Regions from separate parts of the Laceyella putida genome, predicted to be linked through region 2. Evidence: riboswitches for the same ligand, from Rfam matches in the RefSeq annotation. Region 2 holds a riboswitch; each other region holds the start of a gene.
What was found. A riboswitch is a leader RNA that binds a small molecule or an ion and turns the genes downstream of it on or off. The one in region 2 is predicted to bind cobalamin.
Positions count from the first base shown of each region.

Region 1: it holds a riboswitch for cobalamin, as region 2 does, so the genes downstream of both, metE (5-methyltetrahydropteroyltriglutamate--homocysteine S-methyltransferase) here and ACFQNG_RS12425 (ABC transporter substrate-binding protein) in region 2, are expected to answer to the same signal.
Region 3: it holds a riboswitch for cobalamin, as region 2 does, so the genes downstream of both, cobJ (precorrin-3B C(17)-methyltransferase) here and ACFQNG_RS12425 (ABC transporter substrate-binding protein) in region 2, are expected to answer to the same signal.

Region 1 is NZ_JBHTBW010000045.1:32,597-38,142, forward strand. Features, by position in the region: gene ACFQNG_RS13305 (carbohydrate ABC transporter permease) at 1-100, shown strand, start outside; gene metE (5-methyltetrahydropteroyltriglutamate--homocysteine S-methyltransferase) at 223-2,493, opposite strand; cobalamin riboswitch at 2,639-2,828, opposite strand; gene ACFQNG_RS13315 (glutathione peroxidase) at 2,995-3,471, shown strand; gene ACFQNG_RS13320 (MATE family efflux transporter) at 3,892-5,262, shown strand; gene ACFQNG_RS13325 (aminotransferase class I/II-fold pyridoxal phosphate-dependent enzyme) at 5,401-5,546, shown strand, end outside.
Region 2 is NZ_JBHTBW010000040.1:51,420-56,965, reverse strand. Features, by position in the region: gene ACFQNG_RS12435 (heme ABC transporter ATP-binding protein) at 1-628, opposite strand, end outside; gene ACFQNG_RS12430 (FecCD family ABC transporter permease) at 643-1,674, opposite strand; gene ACFQNG_RS12425 (ABC transporter substrate-binding protein) at 1,671-2,729, opposite strand; cobalamin riboswitch at 2,766-2,964, opposite strand; gene ACFQNG_RS12420 (alpha/beta hydrolase family protein) at 3,047-3,889, shown strand; gene ACFQNG_RS12415 (cation transporter) at 4,008-4,223, shown strand; gene ACFQNG_RS12410 (metal-sensitive transcriptional regulator) at 4,246-4,572, shown strand; gene ACFQNG_RS12405 (polynucleotide kinase-phosphatase) at 4,738-5,546, opposite strand, start outside.
Region 3 is NZ_JBHTBW010000011.1:32,694-38,239, forward strand. Features, by position in the region: gene cobK (precorrin-6A reductase) at 93-875, opposite strand; gene ACFQNG_RS04535 (sirohydrochlorin chelatase) at 890-1,732, opposite strand; gene cobJ (precorrin-3B C(17)-methyltransferase) at 1,794-3,371, opposite strand; cobalamin riboswitch at 3,623-3,816, opposite strand; partial or broken gene ACFQNG_RS04545 (MFS transporter) at 4,018-4,168, opposite strand; gene ACFQNG_RS04550 (Fur family transcriptional regulator) at 4,742-5,182, opposite strand; gene ACFQNG_RS04555 (catalase) at 5,268-5,546, opposite strand, start outside.

The DNA of each region.
Region 1 (5,546 bases), on a different contig from region 2:
GGCCGCCGGTTCCTTGCTGGGCATGTTGCCGGTCACGATTCTTTATCTCTTTTTGCAAAAATACTTTATTGAAGGCATGTCAGCGGGAGCGGTCAAATAAAAATTGAGTGGCCCGAACCATCATGCGACGCGCATCAATGGGACGGGCCTTCGCTTTTGCCATGCACTCTGTCCAAAACAAAGAACCACAGCCCGTTTCGCCGTGGTTCTTTGCGCAAACCTTTATTCCCCAGGTTCCGCCCGCGCCTGTTCAGCCGCTTGCACCATGTGTTTCAGTGCGGCCAGCGTTTCTTCCGTTCCTCTCGTTTTCAAGCCGCAATCGGGATTCACCCAGAATAACTCAGGTTGAATGACAGACAGCCCTTTGCGGATGATATCCGCCATCTCTTCCACTGCCGGTACCCGTGGGCTGTGAATGTCATAGACCCCCAATCCGATCCCTTTGTCATAAGATTCCTCGGTGAAGGCATGGATTAACTCACCATGGCTTCGCGAAGTCTCCAACGAAATCACATCCGCATCCAGCTGGCTGATCACGTCGATGTGATGATGGAATTCACAATAGCACATATGGGTGTGAATCTGCGTCGCATCGGCAACAACCGACGTCGTGAGACGAAACGCCTGAACGGCCCAGTTGAAATACGCCTGCCATTCTTCACGTTTTAGCGGCAAGCCCTCAAACAAGGCGGGTTCGTCCACTTGGATGATGCGAATTCCCCGCTCTTCCAACGCCGCCACCTCTTGCCGAAGCGCTCTGGCCAGTTGAGCCGCCACCTCTTGCTGCGGAAGGTCATCCCGCACAAAGGACCAATGGAGAATGGTGACCGGTCCGGTCAACATACCTTTTACCGGTTTGGCCGTCAACGACTGTGCATACTCGGTTTCCTTGACCGTCATCGGCTCCACAAAGGAAACATCCCCATAGATAATCGGCGGCTTGACGCAACGCGAACCGTACGATTGCACCCATCCATTGCGGGTAAAGGCGAACCCGGCCAATTTCTCCCCAAAGTATTCCACCATATCGGTCCGCTCAAATTCGCCATGCACCAGCACATCGAGTCCCAGCTCTTCTTGCCATTCGATCCACTGCTTGATTTCCGCTTGGATGAACTGCTCAAACTGGGAATCCGTCCACTCGCCTTTTCTCCAGCGTTGCCGCGCTTGCCGCACTTCCCGCGTCTGGGGGAAGCTGCCAATCGTCGTCGTGGGCAGGAGCGGCAGGTCAAGCTCTTCCCGTTGCGCCGCTTGGCGTATGGCAAAGGGCGAACGCGGAGGTTGCGCCGTCCCAGCCGCAGGCACCGATCCGGCGGAAGGGAGACGATCGCGCAACTTGCCCAATCCTCGCAAACGCGCTTCATTCTCGGCAAACACATCCGCCACCGTTTCGGCCCCTTCGTTAAAGCTGGTCGTGAGCCACACCACTTCATCCAATTTCTCGTCCGCAAAGGCCAGAGCCGCTTTCAACTCCGGCGGCAACTTCTCTTCCTTGCTTGTCGTCACGGGCACATGCAATAAGCTGCAAGCGGGCTGAAGCCAAATGCGCTCCGGCGGCACCACCGTCAACACTTGTTCCAGCACTTGCCGTTTTTCCCGCAACGATGCGCGCCACACGCTCCGCCCATCAACGATCCCGACACCCAACACTTTATCCGCCGGGAACCCCGCCGTCGCCAAGGCCTGCAGATGCACTCGCTCCCCATGAACGAAGTCCAATCCAATCCCTTGCACGGGGAGTTGCAGCAAGGCTTCATAATGGGTAACGGAATCGAAATATGTTTGCAACATGATCGACAGCTGTGGCGCGGCTTGATGCAAACGGCGGTAAATGGCGGCGACGGCGTTCATCTCTTCCTGGTCAAGGGAAGTGACGAGAATGGGTTCATCCAATTGGACCCACTCCACCCCCGCCGCTTCCAACTCCCGCAGCACTTGTTCATACAAGGGAAGCAATTTGTCCCAGACGCGGGCTAACTGCGCTTCATCGATCCCTTTGCACAACTTGGCGAAGGTATAAGGTCCAACCATAACCAGCTTGCCTTTGACACCGCACTTTTCCCGCGCTTCAAGATAATGCGCCAACGGTCGGTTCTCGGTCAGGGCGAGCCGATCTTCATTCCACTCCGGCACAATATAATGATAATTGGTGTTAAACCACTTCGTCATCTCACAAGCGACGGCAGAATCGCTTCCCCTTGCCATGGCGAAATACTGCGCCAGTGACACCTTTCCCCCTTCATAACCGAAGCGCTCAGGCACGAGGCCAAACATCACCGCCATATCCAGCACATGATCATAATAGGTGAAGTCGCCGACGGGGATCAGCTCGATCCCTTTCTCTTTTTGTTTTCGTATATGCTCAAGTCGCAACGCTTCCATCTGAGACAAAAACGCTTCTTCTTCCAACTTACCCGCCCAATACGCTTCAAGGGCTTTTTTCCATTCCCGATTGACGCCGATGCGCGGATATCCCAAGTTGCTGCTCTTCATCCCTTTGGCCTCCTCTGGATGTTCATAATAAAAATAGGCATTTCTAACATGCGAAGGTTAGAAATGCCTAGCTAAGGTTCACCAAAGAGAACTCCTCCTGTGAAAGCAGCCATGTTCTAACACCTCCCTATCTTCCGTAGGTCAAGCAGTGTTGCCAGAACAGGCAGGTCTCCTGACTTAAGGATCCGCATCAGTTGCCGGCCTTCCCGGCATCGCACCAGTGGCTTCCATGGCAACCAACTCCCCTATCACAGTGGCGGGACCGTGTCGGATTTGCACCGAACTTCCCTTTTCATCCTTGCCCAACGCAAGGAACCTGTTCCCACAATATGAGATTATTGAAAGCTTGAATCCTATTATATTTATTTTTTCGCAATTACACAACCATTTTAATTCGAATTGAAACAACCTTCTGCCAACCTTGACAAACCAAACGGATAGAGATAAATTTAATTTAGTACAATTTAATATAGATAAATCAATAGAAGGAAGGAGACAACCATGAGTATTTACACATTTTCCGTGACAACAACCAGAGGGGAACAAAAATCATTGGCCGATTACAAAGGCAAAGTGTTGTTGATCGTCAACACAGCCAGCCGATGCGGATTCACTCCGCAGTATAAAGGTTTGCAAGCTTTATACGACCGCCATAAGGAGTTTGGGTTTGAAGTGCCATGCAACCAATTCAACAATCAAGAGCCGGGTACGGATGAAGAGATTCAAAGTTTTTGCGAACTGAATTTCGGTGTGACTTTCCCTTTGTTCTCAAAGATAGAGGTGAACGGGCCAAATGCGCATCCACTGTTCCGATATTTAACCGACAATGCCCCGGGTTTTTTGAACAAGGAGATCAAATGGAACTTTACCAAATTTCTCATTGACCGTCATGGAAAAATAGTGAAACGCTATGCGCCAACCACAGCCCCGGAAAAAATAGAGAACGATATCAAGCAATTGCTCAATGATGTTGAATAATGGCGCAATTTACGTTCTGATGCCCTGATTCATGCTAAGGTTATTTCCTTGCCGCGTTTTTTCCGACGGAATCGTATATTACCCCACCCGATTTATCACTGCACTAGGGCGTGTCTGATAAATATATCGGCGGCTCCAAAACCGTTTTCCCATTCGCTTCAACGGAACCTCAACGGACAAGAAACAGATGATTTAAATGCCCATTCCTCCCTCTTGGCATGCCCCATGGCATGCCATTTTTTGTTTCTCAGTGCCTATCGCTGCCATCCGCAAGATATATTCTCAAAAAAAGGATTGAATCGCCACTCCATATCTGCTAGCTTGGATTGAGGTGGTCCATTGGCGGCGGATCTGAGTCCCATGCCCAACCGTCCTTTGTCAACAAAAGGTGAATTTTTCAAAATAAGAGAGATGAAAACAATGAAACAAACTCATTCACTGAAACAAAAAATACGCCAGTTTCTCATCATTTTAGTGCCCATCCTTGTCACGCAACTGGCTCTGTTTGGGATGAATTTCTTTGATACGGTCATGTCCGGCCATGCCGGCCCCAATGATTTGGCCGGCGTGGCGATCGGGTCCAGCCTTTGGAGCCCGATTTTCACCGGGTTAAGCGGGATTCTGCTTTCCTTGACCCCCATCGTGGCCCAGTTGATCGGGGCAGAGCGAAAAGAGCAAGTGCCGTTTAAGGTAATCCAAGGCGTTTACTTGGCTTTGGCGATCGCCGTCACCGTCATTCTGGGTGGAGCCCTTTTGCTTGATCCCGTCTTGGACGGAATGAACCTGGATGCGCAAGTCCGCACCATCGCGCACGACTATCTGATTGCGCTGACCTTTGGCATTGTGCCGCTGTTTGTCTATACGGTTCTGCGCTGTTTCATGGATGCGTTGGGTCAGACACGGATCACGATGGTTATCACGCTCCTCTCCCTGCCCATCAACGTCGGATTAAATTATTTGCTCATCTTTGGCAAATTCGGCTTTCCCCGCTTGGGCGGGGTGGGAGCAGGATATGCGACGGCCATCACCTATTGGTGCATTGCCTTTATCAGCTTTTTGGTGATCACCCGGGTCATGCCCTTTGCTGAGTACCGCGTATTTGGGCGATGGTTTGGCATCGCCCTATCCGCATGGAAAGAACAATTGAAAATAGGGGTGCCGATCGGCTTCTCAATATTCTTTGAGACCAGCATTTTTGCCGCCGTCACCCTGCTCATGAGTGAATATGACACAGCCACCATCGCGGCCCACCAAGCGGCGTTAAACTTCGCCTCTTTTCTCTATATGGTGCCCTTGAGCATCGCCATGGCCCTGACGATTGCCGTCGGTTTTGAAATCGGGGCCAGAAGGGGAAAAGATGCCCGTCAATACAGCTTCTTGGGTATCGGCATAGCCGTCATGATGGCGATCGTTTGCGCGGTCGGGCTGCTCGTCTTCAAAGAGCAAGTGGCCGGCTTGTACACCACCGACCCCACCGTATTCGAATTGACCAAGCAATTTTTGCTCTACGCCATTTTCTTTCAGCTGTCCGATGCGATTGCCGCTCCCATCCAAGGGGCGTTGCGCGGTTACAAAGATGTCAACGCCACCTTTTTGGTGGCTCTCATCTCATACTGGGTCCTGGGCTTGCCGATCGGGTATGCGCTGGCAAAATTCATGGCTTTGGGCGCATTCGGCTACTGGATCGGCTTGATCTCCGGGTTGGCCTTTGGCGCGATGTTTCTATTGGGGCGGTTATTGCGAATTCAACGGCACCATTCCTCAGCGGTTACGACCAACCAACGGCATTAACCATCATCCCAAGCCAAAGCGACACGATGAAGCCCGGGTTGCTTTGGCTTTGACAACCCCGCACTTCGCCAATGCGGATTAATGTAGAACCATGCCGTATCCCGTCTCACCCATCTTTTTCACAATGGAGGAATAAGTATGAATGTTACCGCATCCCAGCACATTCAATCATTAAAACTAGGCATCTTCAATGAACTGACCCAAACGAAACGCCGTCTGGCTGTCCTGGGGAAGGATCTGATCGACTTGAGCGTCGGCAGCCCCGATCTGCCCCCACCCGATTT
Region 2 (5,546 bases):
CCAGGCGATCACAATATTGTGCGGCGAGATTCAAATCGTGCAATACCATGATCACGGTCAATCCACATTCCGTTTGCCACCGTTTGACCCAACCCAGTAATACAAACTGATATTTCAAATCGAGATAAGCGGTGGGCTCATCCAGCACCAGTAACAGCGGCTCTTGCGCCATCGCCCGCGCCAAGGAGACCCGTTGCTTTTCGCCGCCGCTGAGTCGCGCGAAGATCCTTCCTGCCAAGTGCTGGCTGTCCGTCTCCCGCATCACATGGGCGACGACCTGTTCATCCCGTTCGCTCAGCCACGGCCAGCGACCCAGATACGGATGGCGACCCATCTCCACTATTCCTTTGACAGTGAAATAGATTTCCCCTACCTCTTCCTGGGCCAACATGGCAATTTGTCGCGCCCGTTCTTTGACGCTCATCTCCGCGAGCAACCGGTCGCGCAACCATACCTGGCCGGCGTCTGCTTTCATCTCCCCCACCAAGCATGAAAGGAGGGTGCTCTTGCCGCTTCCGTTGGGACCGAGGATGCCAATCATTTCGCCCGGCGCCACCGCCAGGCTGATCCCTTGCAGCACCCAGCGGTCGCCCAATCGCTTGCTGAGCTGTTCCGCCCGCAACAACATGGTCTTTCCTCCTCTCATCCACTCCATTTATGCTGATGCCTGCGCAAAATGGCCGCAAAAAAGGGGGCTCCCACAAACGCGGTGATCACGCCGATCGGCAATTCGCGCGGCGCGAGCACCACTCGGGACAACGCGTCCGCCCAGATGAGAAAGATCGCGCCGGCCAACAGGGAAAGCGGTATCAGCGTGCGGTGATCACCACCGGTCAACATCCGCATCATATGGGGGATGACCAAACCGACAAATCCAATCATTCCGGCTACCGATACCGCCGCTCCGGTCATCAGGGAAGCGAGCAGGATCAGTCCCAAGCGGACCTGGGTGACGGACAGCCCCAAATGAGTGGCGGAACGATCTCCAAGCGCGAACAGATTCAGCTCCCGACTGAACAGCCAGCAAAGGACAACCCCTCCCAGACTGAACGGCAACACCACTTCCACGTGTTGCCACTCGCGCAACGCCAAACTTCCCATCAACCAAAACTGGATCCGGTTCAACTCCTCGGGTGACAAGGAGATGAGCAGGGTGAGCACCGCCCCGAAAAAGGACTGCACCACCACCCCCGCCAGGATCAGTGAAGAGACCTGCAGTTGCATGCGGATGCGCGCCAACCGAAGCACGAGCAACACGGAGACGGCCGCCCCGACGAAAGCGGCCAGCGGCAACGCCCACTGGCCCAACATGGTCAGCCCCCAACCGGTGATCACCACGAGCGCGCTGCCGACGGAGGCGCCGGACGAAACGCCCAAGACATAAGGATCAGCCAGCGGGTTGCGCAATAACCCTTGAAACACGGTGCCCGCCACCGCCAAGGTTCCCCCGATCAACGCGACCAGGATCACGCGCGGCAACCGCAGTTCCCAGATGATGACCTCATCCGTTCCCACACTGGCCCCATCCCCGAGCGGCAGGACATGGTGAACGATCACCCGCCAAACGGTCTCCAAGCCAATCTCCGTGCTCCCCACCGAAACGGCGGCCGCTAAGGAAAAAAGAAGGCAGAGGATGAGTCCTCCGCCCCAAGCCAAAGCCCGCGCCTTTCTCACTTCTCTTCACCAAATTTCTCCGGATAAAACTGCTCGGCCATTTCTTTGACCCCTTGGAAGATCCGCGGTCCCGGACGGTTGGTCAAATTGGGGTCCACGGCATAGACGCGCTTCTCCTTGACGGCATTCACGGTTGACCAGCCTTGGCGCTTCATGATTTGGTCTGTGCTTCCATAAGATGAGATGATGATATCAGGATTCCATTTGGCCACTTGCTCAGCGGACACCTGTGGCCAGCCTTTCAGCTCCGCCGCCACATTCACCCCGCCCGCGGCCAAGACCAACTCATTCATGAATGTATCGCCACCGACGGTAAACAGCGTCGGATCCAACTCCACAAACACTTTCACCCGTTTCTCTTTGGGCACATCCACCACTTTGGCATAAATGTCGCGTTGCTCTTTTTGCAGCTTGGCGATTAAGTTGTCCGCTTCACGAGCCGCATTGGCCGCCGTGGCGACGATCGCGATCGAGCGGTAGATGTCTTTGATGTTCTTGGCATCCAATACGATAACCGGGATGCCCAGCCTCTTTAACTGATCCAATGTCGCTTTGTCATTTGCCCCGTTGGCCAACACCAAGTCCGGCTTCAACGCGACGACTTTCTCCACATTGATCTTGAAATCGCCGACTTTGGGCAATTTCTTCACGGCTTCAGGATAGTTATCATTGGTGGTCACGCCCACCACCTTTTTATCCAATTGAAGCGCATAAGCGATTTCCGTATTGCTTGGCATCAGTGAGACGATGCGCTTTGGCTCTTGCTTGACGGTCACCTTGTTGCCCGCTTGGTCCTTCACCTCGACCGGATAGTCCACCGCCCCCGGTTTGACCGGCGATTGGCCGCCAGCCGTTCCCGATGGAGCGGAAGGGCCACAGCCCACCACGCTGAGCACCAGCAACACACTTAAGCACAGCAAGCCAAAACGTTGTTTCCACATCGATGTCATGAATTCTTCTCCTTTCTTGATGCGCACGTGAAAAACCTGTGCATCCCGATGGGCACAGGTTGGAGAAGAGCATGCGAAAAAGACGCGGGATTCAACTGCCCGCACGCACGCGTCCCTCCTTAACCCTCGAAGGAGAACGCAAGTGGACGTTTGGAAAAGGCAGGTCTCCTGGCTCATGGTTCATCGTCCAACTGCGCCTTCCCATCGTGATGTCACGACAGTGGCCTTCACCTGTTGCAGTTATCCTCCCCATTGACAGTGGCGGGACCGCGCCGGATTCGCACCGGACTTCCCTCTTGGCTCTCTTTATGCAAGAAAGACCTTTTCCCCTATTCACTTCGTTCGTTATCATTATAATGGAAAGGGAAATCCGTTGCAATTTTAGGCATATTAACAAAGTTCACCAACACAGGAGGAGCGATATGAACCGTTACCCATTTGCGCTTGACCTCGGCAAAGAGGATCGCATCATCCGTGGGGACCTATTTTTACCGGACACTGTGCCATCGGCCCCCACTGTGCTCATCTGTCATGGATTCAAGGGTTTTAAGGATTGGGGCTTTTTTCCCACATTGGGACAGAGACTGGCGGAAGCCGGCTTGGCCGCCATCACCTTCAACTTCTCCATGAATGGGGTGGGGAAAGATCTTGAACACTTTACTGAACTGGAAAAATTCTCGCGAAACACCTTCAGCCACGAACAAGAAGATCTGGTTTTCTTGATTGAAGCCCTCCGGCAGGGGGCTCTTCCGCAAGCGGAGCGGTGTGACCTCACCCGGTTGGGGATCATGGGACATAGCCGTGGCGGCGGCAACAGCTTGCTGTACGCGTTGGATCATCCCGACAGGGTGAAAGCCGTGACCATCTGGAACAGCATTCACCGGGTTGACTTCTTCTCGCCCGAGTTGATCGAAGAATTGCGGAACAAGGGTATCTCCCATGTCATCAACGGAAGAACCGGACAACGCTTGCCGATTCGGCGCGAAGTGTTGGAAGACATCGAAGCGAACCGTGAACGCTTCGATCTGCTCGGGCGCCTTCCCCATCTCAAGCAACCGCTGTTGCTCGTCCAAGGCGACCAAGATTTGCCCGGACTCTACGAAGGGGCGGTACGGATGGCCGAAGCGGCGCCGCAGGCCACTCTTCATGTGATCCAGGGGGCGAACCACACGATGGGCGCCGTGCATCCGTTTGCCGGAATGACCCCGCAATTGGAAGAAGCGATTCGGGTAACCGCCGATTTTTTTGTGCGGGAGTTGGGATAAACACCAACACAAGAACTCCGATCGCGAACCACAGTCCTTCCATGTCCGCAAAATAGGCCCGTTAAAATGGACGAATGGGTTAAACTAGAAGATAGACGCAACCGAAAGGAGAACGATGATGACCGTAAGCCATCTCAAACAAGTACAACTCCATGTGGAAGGCATGTCTTGCCAACATTGTGTGCGGGCGGTGGAGAATACCGTCAAGGAGGCGGGGGCGGAAGCGCAGGTTGACTTGGCCAACCGCCGCGTCACCATCCATTATGATGAAAACAAAGTCAGCCTCGACCAGATCAAACGCGAAATCGAGGAACAAGGCTACTCGATCGCTTAAATTCAGGAAGCAGGTGGAATGAATGGAACCGCGACAACCGGAAGAACATCACCCATGTTCCTCTTCAACCGAACGGAAAAGCCACCACTCCGAAAAAGTGAAAACCAATCTGACCTCCCGCCTTAACCGCATTGAAGGACAAGTGCGCGGGATTAAGAAAATGATCGAAAACGATACCTATTGCGATGATGTCCTCAACCAGATCGCCGCCGTGCAATCCGCCTTGAACAGCGTCGGTAAAATCCTGTTGGAAGGGCACTTGCGCAGTTGCGTTACAGAACGGCTCCAAGAAGGGGACACCCAGGTGATAGACGAACTGCTCGTCACCGTAAAAAAACTGATGAAATGAACAAAGCGGCTTTCTTCATGCAGAAGAAAGCCGCTTGCGCTTGCTGACAAAGTGGCCCCGGAGTCGATTTTGAGTCTCCGTTTCCCACTTTTTCCTTTGTTTTTTCACCCCCAGGGTACAGGCAAAAATCTTCCTCCTCTCAGGATGTGTCATGATCATGATCTCTTACAACCGCGGGTCGATCGGTTCCGATTCCAAGGCCATGACGCCAAACGCGCACTCATGCACACGATAGAGCGGCTCCTTTGCCACAAAACGCGCAAGCCCCTCCAGACCCAAGGCAAATTCGCGCAAGGCCAGAGACCGTTTCTGCTTCAGACCCCGTTTGCGCAAGCGGGTCAAGTTGGCTTCCAGCGTGTAGTCAGGTCCGTAGATGATCCGCAAATACTCCCGTCCCCGGCATTTGACCGCGGGCTGGAGCAAGCCGTGCTTGGTGGTGGAGATAAAGGAGAGCGGCTTGACCACCATTCCTTCACCGCCCGCTTCCGTCATCTCAAGCCACCACGCGATCGCCGCTTCCACTTCGGCCGGTTGGTTCACGTTGACCACACGATAGCGGGTGGCCAGGAGAACCTCCGTATCCTGCTTGCATATCCTTGCAATCGTCTCCATGTGCCACAGATGATCATGGTCGCTATAGACCCGCCCCTCTGTCGCCAACAGGTGAAACGGAGCCAGCTTATAATCGGCCAACCCCTGAACACGCCACGAGTAACGCCGATACGCTTCCACGAAACGCCGGCTGTTTTCGCGCTTCTCTTGGAAACGGGACAAAAGCGCCTCCGCATGCCGTCCCCCGGTTACCGCTTGTTGCAACAGCGATACCGCCCCATTCAAAGCGAAGCGGCTCGCCGACCCCACTTTGGCATACTGCTGCCGGATTAACTCCTGCGCTTTGGCCGACCAAGGCATCAATTCGCAATCGAGGCACACCCAGTCGGTCTTCAGCTCATCCCACAGTCCCGCTTGGGTGA
Region 3 (5,546 bases), on a different contig from region 2:
ACACATAGGTTGTGGACGGAAGCGGAATGAAGTCCGCGTTCCATGTTCGCTTCGCTGTCACCCACAGGGTACAGGCAAAACCGCCCTTCCATTTATCGGATAATCGACCCGCTGATTTCTGTTCGCACATGACCGATCACTTGCTCGACACTGGAACATGCGTGACCATAATCAATGCGGGGGCGGGAAATGAGAATGACATGAAGTCCCAATTCCAAAGCCGCTTCCACTTTCTCATCAACCGAACCGATCTGCCCGCTTTCCTTGGTAATCACCGTCGTCACTCGATAATGTTGATACAAGGCCCGATTCAATTCCTTGCCAAACGGCCCTTGCATGGCCACGATGTTTTTCTGCTCCAACCCCAGTTGTTCGCATTTTTCCATATTATCTTTGCGCGGCAACATCCGGGCGACGAGACGGAGGCCGGGCTCGGCGGACAACCGTTTGACAAAGATGTCCAACGTTTTGCTGCCCGTCGTCAGCATAACCACCCCTTTTCGCCGCGCGGCCGCTTCCGCCGCCTCCTGATAAGAGGACACGGTTTCGATCAACGGATGCCGCGCCGCCCGCCATTCCGGCCGCTCATAACGCAGATAAGGGACGCCGGCTGTTTCGGCCGCCGCGATGGCATTTTTCGAAGCCTCTTCCGCAAACGGATGACTGGCGTCCACCACCATGTCGACGCCCCGCTCCTGAAGCTCGTGCAGCATCTCGTTTGCCGTCAAGCGACCCACCCGCACCGGAATCTCCGCTTCCCGCAAGCTTTTGGCGGCATTCTCCGTCACCACCGACGCCAAGAGCGGGTACCCTTCCTGTTTCAGGGCACAGGCCAGTTCCCGGGCATCACTGGTGCCAGCCAAGAGAAATAGCATGGTTTCTCCCACCTTTACGCATGATGATGTCCATGATGATGATCATGATCGTGGTGATGTTGGTGGTGTCCAGCCGCGATCGCTTGTTCCGCCAACGCTTGCCAATTCAATGCTTGCCCATGCGCCAATTGGTGGACCCGGCGTTGCCAGATGGGGACAAGGCCGTCATCAAATCCGAGGTAAGGCACCATTTCAGCGTGCACACCTGCGCTCTCTTCGTTAAACTGCCGAACCATCTTCTCCATCCGTTTGATCAACACACCGGTAAACAAGAAATACGGCAACACCACCACCCGCTTGGCTCCCAAGCGGACACACCGCTCCAGCCCGGCTTCCATCCGCGGATCGGTCACGCCGATAAAGCAGGCTTCCACCCATGGGACGTTAAGGCGTTCCCACAGCAAGCGGGCAATCTTATACAAGTCACTGTTGGCTCCGGCATCGCTTGAACCGCGTCCCACCAGCAAGATCGACGTCTCTTCCGCCTCATTCGCGCCCGCGGCCTGCTGGATGCGCGCCTCCAAAATGGGCAGGATCAATTCATCCACTTCCAGCGGCCGTCCATAAGTGAAGCGCACATGGGGATATTGCGCTTGCGCTTCATGCAGAAACAGTGGGATATGGACTTTGGCGTGCCCCGCCATGAACAGCATTAACGGGACGACCTTGATTGAGGTGGCGCCCCGCTCAACCGCCCGTTTGACTCCCGCTCCCATATCGGGCTCCGCCAATTCCAAAAAGCATGTCTCCACAATCGGTTCCGCAAACTGGGGAGCCATCTTTTCGGTGAAGCGCAACAACTCACGGTTTCCCTCGGCATCACGGCTTCCATGGCCCACAAACAAAATCGCTTCCATCTCGTTCTCTCCCATCTATTGTTTTAGGGCGTGTCCGGCGATTCATGCAGTCACTTACGCTCTAATCGCCGCAAGCCAGCGGTTCAATCGTGATGTTGCCCTCGGTGTACCGAAATCCGCCAATCTCTTCCACGCGCTTGAAAAACTTGTGAAAGCGCTCATTGGAATCAGCCTGTTCTTTATAGGCACGCACCGTTTGTTCCACCGCCGTGATCAACTCATCCGGGGTGAGCCCCTCCGCCACCCGTTTTGCCACTTCGGCATTGCGCCCGATTTTTTTGCCTCCCAAGAACAGGTCGAACGAACCGCGGCGATACACAATCCCGATATCCTCCGTCACCGCCCCATAGCAGGCCATGGCACATCCGTTAAACCCGATTTTCAACTCCTTGGGCACATCCAGTCCCCCAATCCGCTTCTGCAACTCCTGCAACTGCGGAATCGACTCCCCTTTATCGCCATCGCAAAAATCGCACGCCTTCAATTGCACCACATCCCCCACCGGCTCCAACAAGAGACCCGCTTCCGTCAACTGTTCCACTACCCGCTCCGGATTGGCGGTCGGCACTTTTAACATCAAGCGATGATCAGGCGTATAATGAATTTCCCCTTGGTCCCCCGCCACTTCGGCCACGCACCGCATCTGCTGCGGCGTCATTTTTTTCTCGGCCAGTCCGGGGGATACCGCCACCTCAAAGATCGAAGCGGAGCCGGACTCACGGCTCTCCCGCAACATCGCCAACGCTTCTTCCGCCACCGCCACCGGACTCATCCCCCCTGCCGCTGCCGGCTGGGACATCATGGACTCCAGGGCCCACGGCTCCGCTTCCGGACGCAGGCGCTCATGCGGTTTCAAAGGCTGCACCACCTTGTCCAGGGTATATTTGCGTTGGTAGCCGCGCGGCGTGATCATCAGACCTTCGTACACAAACGTGCTGCCATTGCCGATCAGCACCGTTGTCAGCATGCCGATCTCATGCTCCAGCATTTGGCTGAGGGTGGTCAACACGATCTCCTGCCGCTCACGGTACGCGCTCTTCACCAGCCCCACCGGGGTCTCCGGAGAGCGGTGCTTCAGGAGAAGCTTTTGCGTTTCGACAATTTGCCTCGTTCGCCGCCCACTTCGGGGATTGTACAAAGCAATGACGAAATCCGCCGCTGCCGCCGCTTCGATGCGTTTGGCAATCACTTCCCATGGAGTCAAGTGGTCGCTCAAGCTGATCGTGCAGGCATCATGCATGACCGGCGCCCCCAACAAGGAAGCGCAGGAATTGATCGCGGATATGCCCGGAATCACTTCCACTTCGATCCCCGAGTCAGGCCGCCAGCCTTTCTCAACCAACACTTCGTACACCAATCCCGTCATCCCGTACACACCCGCGTCCCCGCTGGAGATGACCGCCACAATCTTGCCCGCTTCCGCCAGCCTGACCGCTTCCTGCGCCCGGCTCACCTCTTCCGTCATCCCCGTGCGCACGATCTCCTGGTTCGTCAACAGCGGGCGGATGAGATCAACATAGGTGTTGTACCCCACGATCACTTCGCTCTCCATGAGCGCGGCCCGCGCCCGCCCGGTAATATGCTCCGCATGCCCAGGTCCAAACCCAATCAGCAGGATCTTGCCAACTGAACGATTCATGCAACCACCCCACCACCAATATGATTGAATATTAATTATTTTAAAAATGTTCAATCTAAAAACACGACGTCATACCCGCCAACTCCGTCCGCATGCACTTCACAGCAAAATAAAAAACACCTTCCGCTCACCCAAGCAGAACGTGTTTATAGGTCGCATCCAACCACAGACAACCAAGCAGGCCTTCCCAAAATGGACACATCCCACCTGCCGTCGTCCCCTATAAACACCTCCCCATCCGCGTAGGTCAAGCGGTGTTGTCAGAAAAGGCAGGTCTCCTGGCTCATGGATCGTCGTCTTGAATCGGCATTTGGCCTTCCCATCATAAAGTACAGTGACCAAATCCAGACTCCCCATTTACAGTGGCGGGACCGCGCCGGCCTTTCACCGGTCTTCCCTCTTCGGGAGCGCATGCAAGCACTCCACCTTTTCCCGTTGTTTATTCATTTTCGGGCAAAATCAATCTATTTATAGTGTAGCCTATTACTCTTTCAATTTTCAATTTTCTCACTAGCTATGGCGGGGGATGGACTTGCTTTTTTATTCGGATGCTACTTCTATCTTAGTTATTCTCAGTTGATTGGCAGTTTTAATCGGAAGGGGGTTTTGGTAGAATACCTCACTCGTCGATTCCTAAGTTTTGCTAAACAAACGTTCCAATCATCGGCCCCGAAATCATAAAAACGGAAAATATCGTTTGCAGAAGAGATATAGCCGACTGAGCCCTGTTCATCCGACACATGCATCTTAAACAATTTCATTCCAGAAGTCTGTGCGAATTGCGATAAGATAGTAGTTGGAAAATATAACAATCAAGAAAAACAAATCAGGAAACAGAAAAACCATTGAAAACTCTAGATTTTCCATTTTGATTTACAAAAGTGTGGTTTCGTAAACCATATTATTACTAAATCATAGGAATACTTCAGTCGAATCTCTTTTTTTGTTTAGAAAACCCGAAATTAATTCATAAATCATGAATTTAACAACTAATTTAATTGGGAAGCTTAGACTAACAAAAATTTCAGTTATATTTTCTGGCTTGAGCAATATAGGAAACGAATCTTTTGGTTTAACCCTGACAACATCGCTTCTTCATCAAATAACCTTCTTTTCCTGGGAGTTGTTCATATTTTCTAAGAAAACATTCATTGTACCATGATACACCCCGGCTTAATCGCCGTTTCTCTTACGTATGAAATCAGCGGATTCAGCCCATCCCTCCCCTTTAAATGAGCAGAAATTAAACGACTTGAGTCACATCCTCAAGCCTTTTCGCATTCTTAACCCCAAAGAAAAAAGACTACCCCCATTCGAGTTAGTCCATTAATGCGCTTTCAATTCTTTATGTACCGCCACCCGTTTGGCCGTCATGGTTCTTCTGCTTGACAGGCTGGACAGAGGCCGTACATCTCCAGCCGATGCGATTCGATGCTGTACCCGGTCGCCTGAATGACTTCACGTTCCGCCATTTGAAGCAAGGGGTACTGGAAATCGGTTATTCTGCCACAGCGGCGGCAGATTACATGATCGTGCTCCATCATATTGGCATCGAACCGGCTGGAGGCATCGCTGTAGGTTAATTCCCTGACAAGACTGGCCTGTTTAAACAAGCGCAAGTTGTTGTAAACCGTCGTTGCGCTCATGTTGGGGTAATCCTTTTTCAGCGCTTCATATATATCGTGCGCTGTGGGATGATGAGTGGATGACAGCAAATAGGAAAGAATGGCGTTTCGTTGCGGCGTCATCCGCACCCCGATTCGTTTGAGCGTTTCGATTGCATCGACGTGATGATTGTTCTTGATGCTCATCTCCCCCTTCGCCAAGGGCTACACCATGTTGACCAACCGCCGATCCTTTCCGGATAAACGGTTGGTCCCGTCATTCCTGTCGTTCTTATTTCACAAATGGGCTCAAATCAATGTTCAATCCTTTGGCCAAGCGTTCGCCATACTCTTTGTCGGCCCGATAGAAGTTGCAGATGGCCAGTTTTTGTGTATATTCGTTCACTTGCGATAAATCATTCACCAGATTTTTGATCAGATTTTCCCGCTCCGCTTCCGTAAAGGCCCGATAGCGTTCTCCGGCTTGCTGAAAATCCAGGGTTTTGAAGATTTTTTGGCGACCGGCCACCCCTTCCAGCGGGGTTTCACTTTCCAAATAAGCCGGATCGGC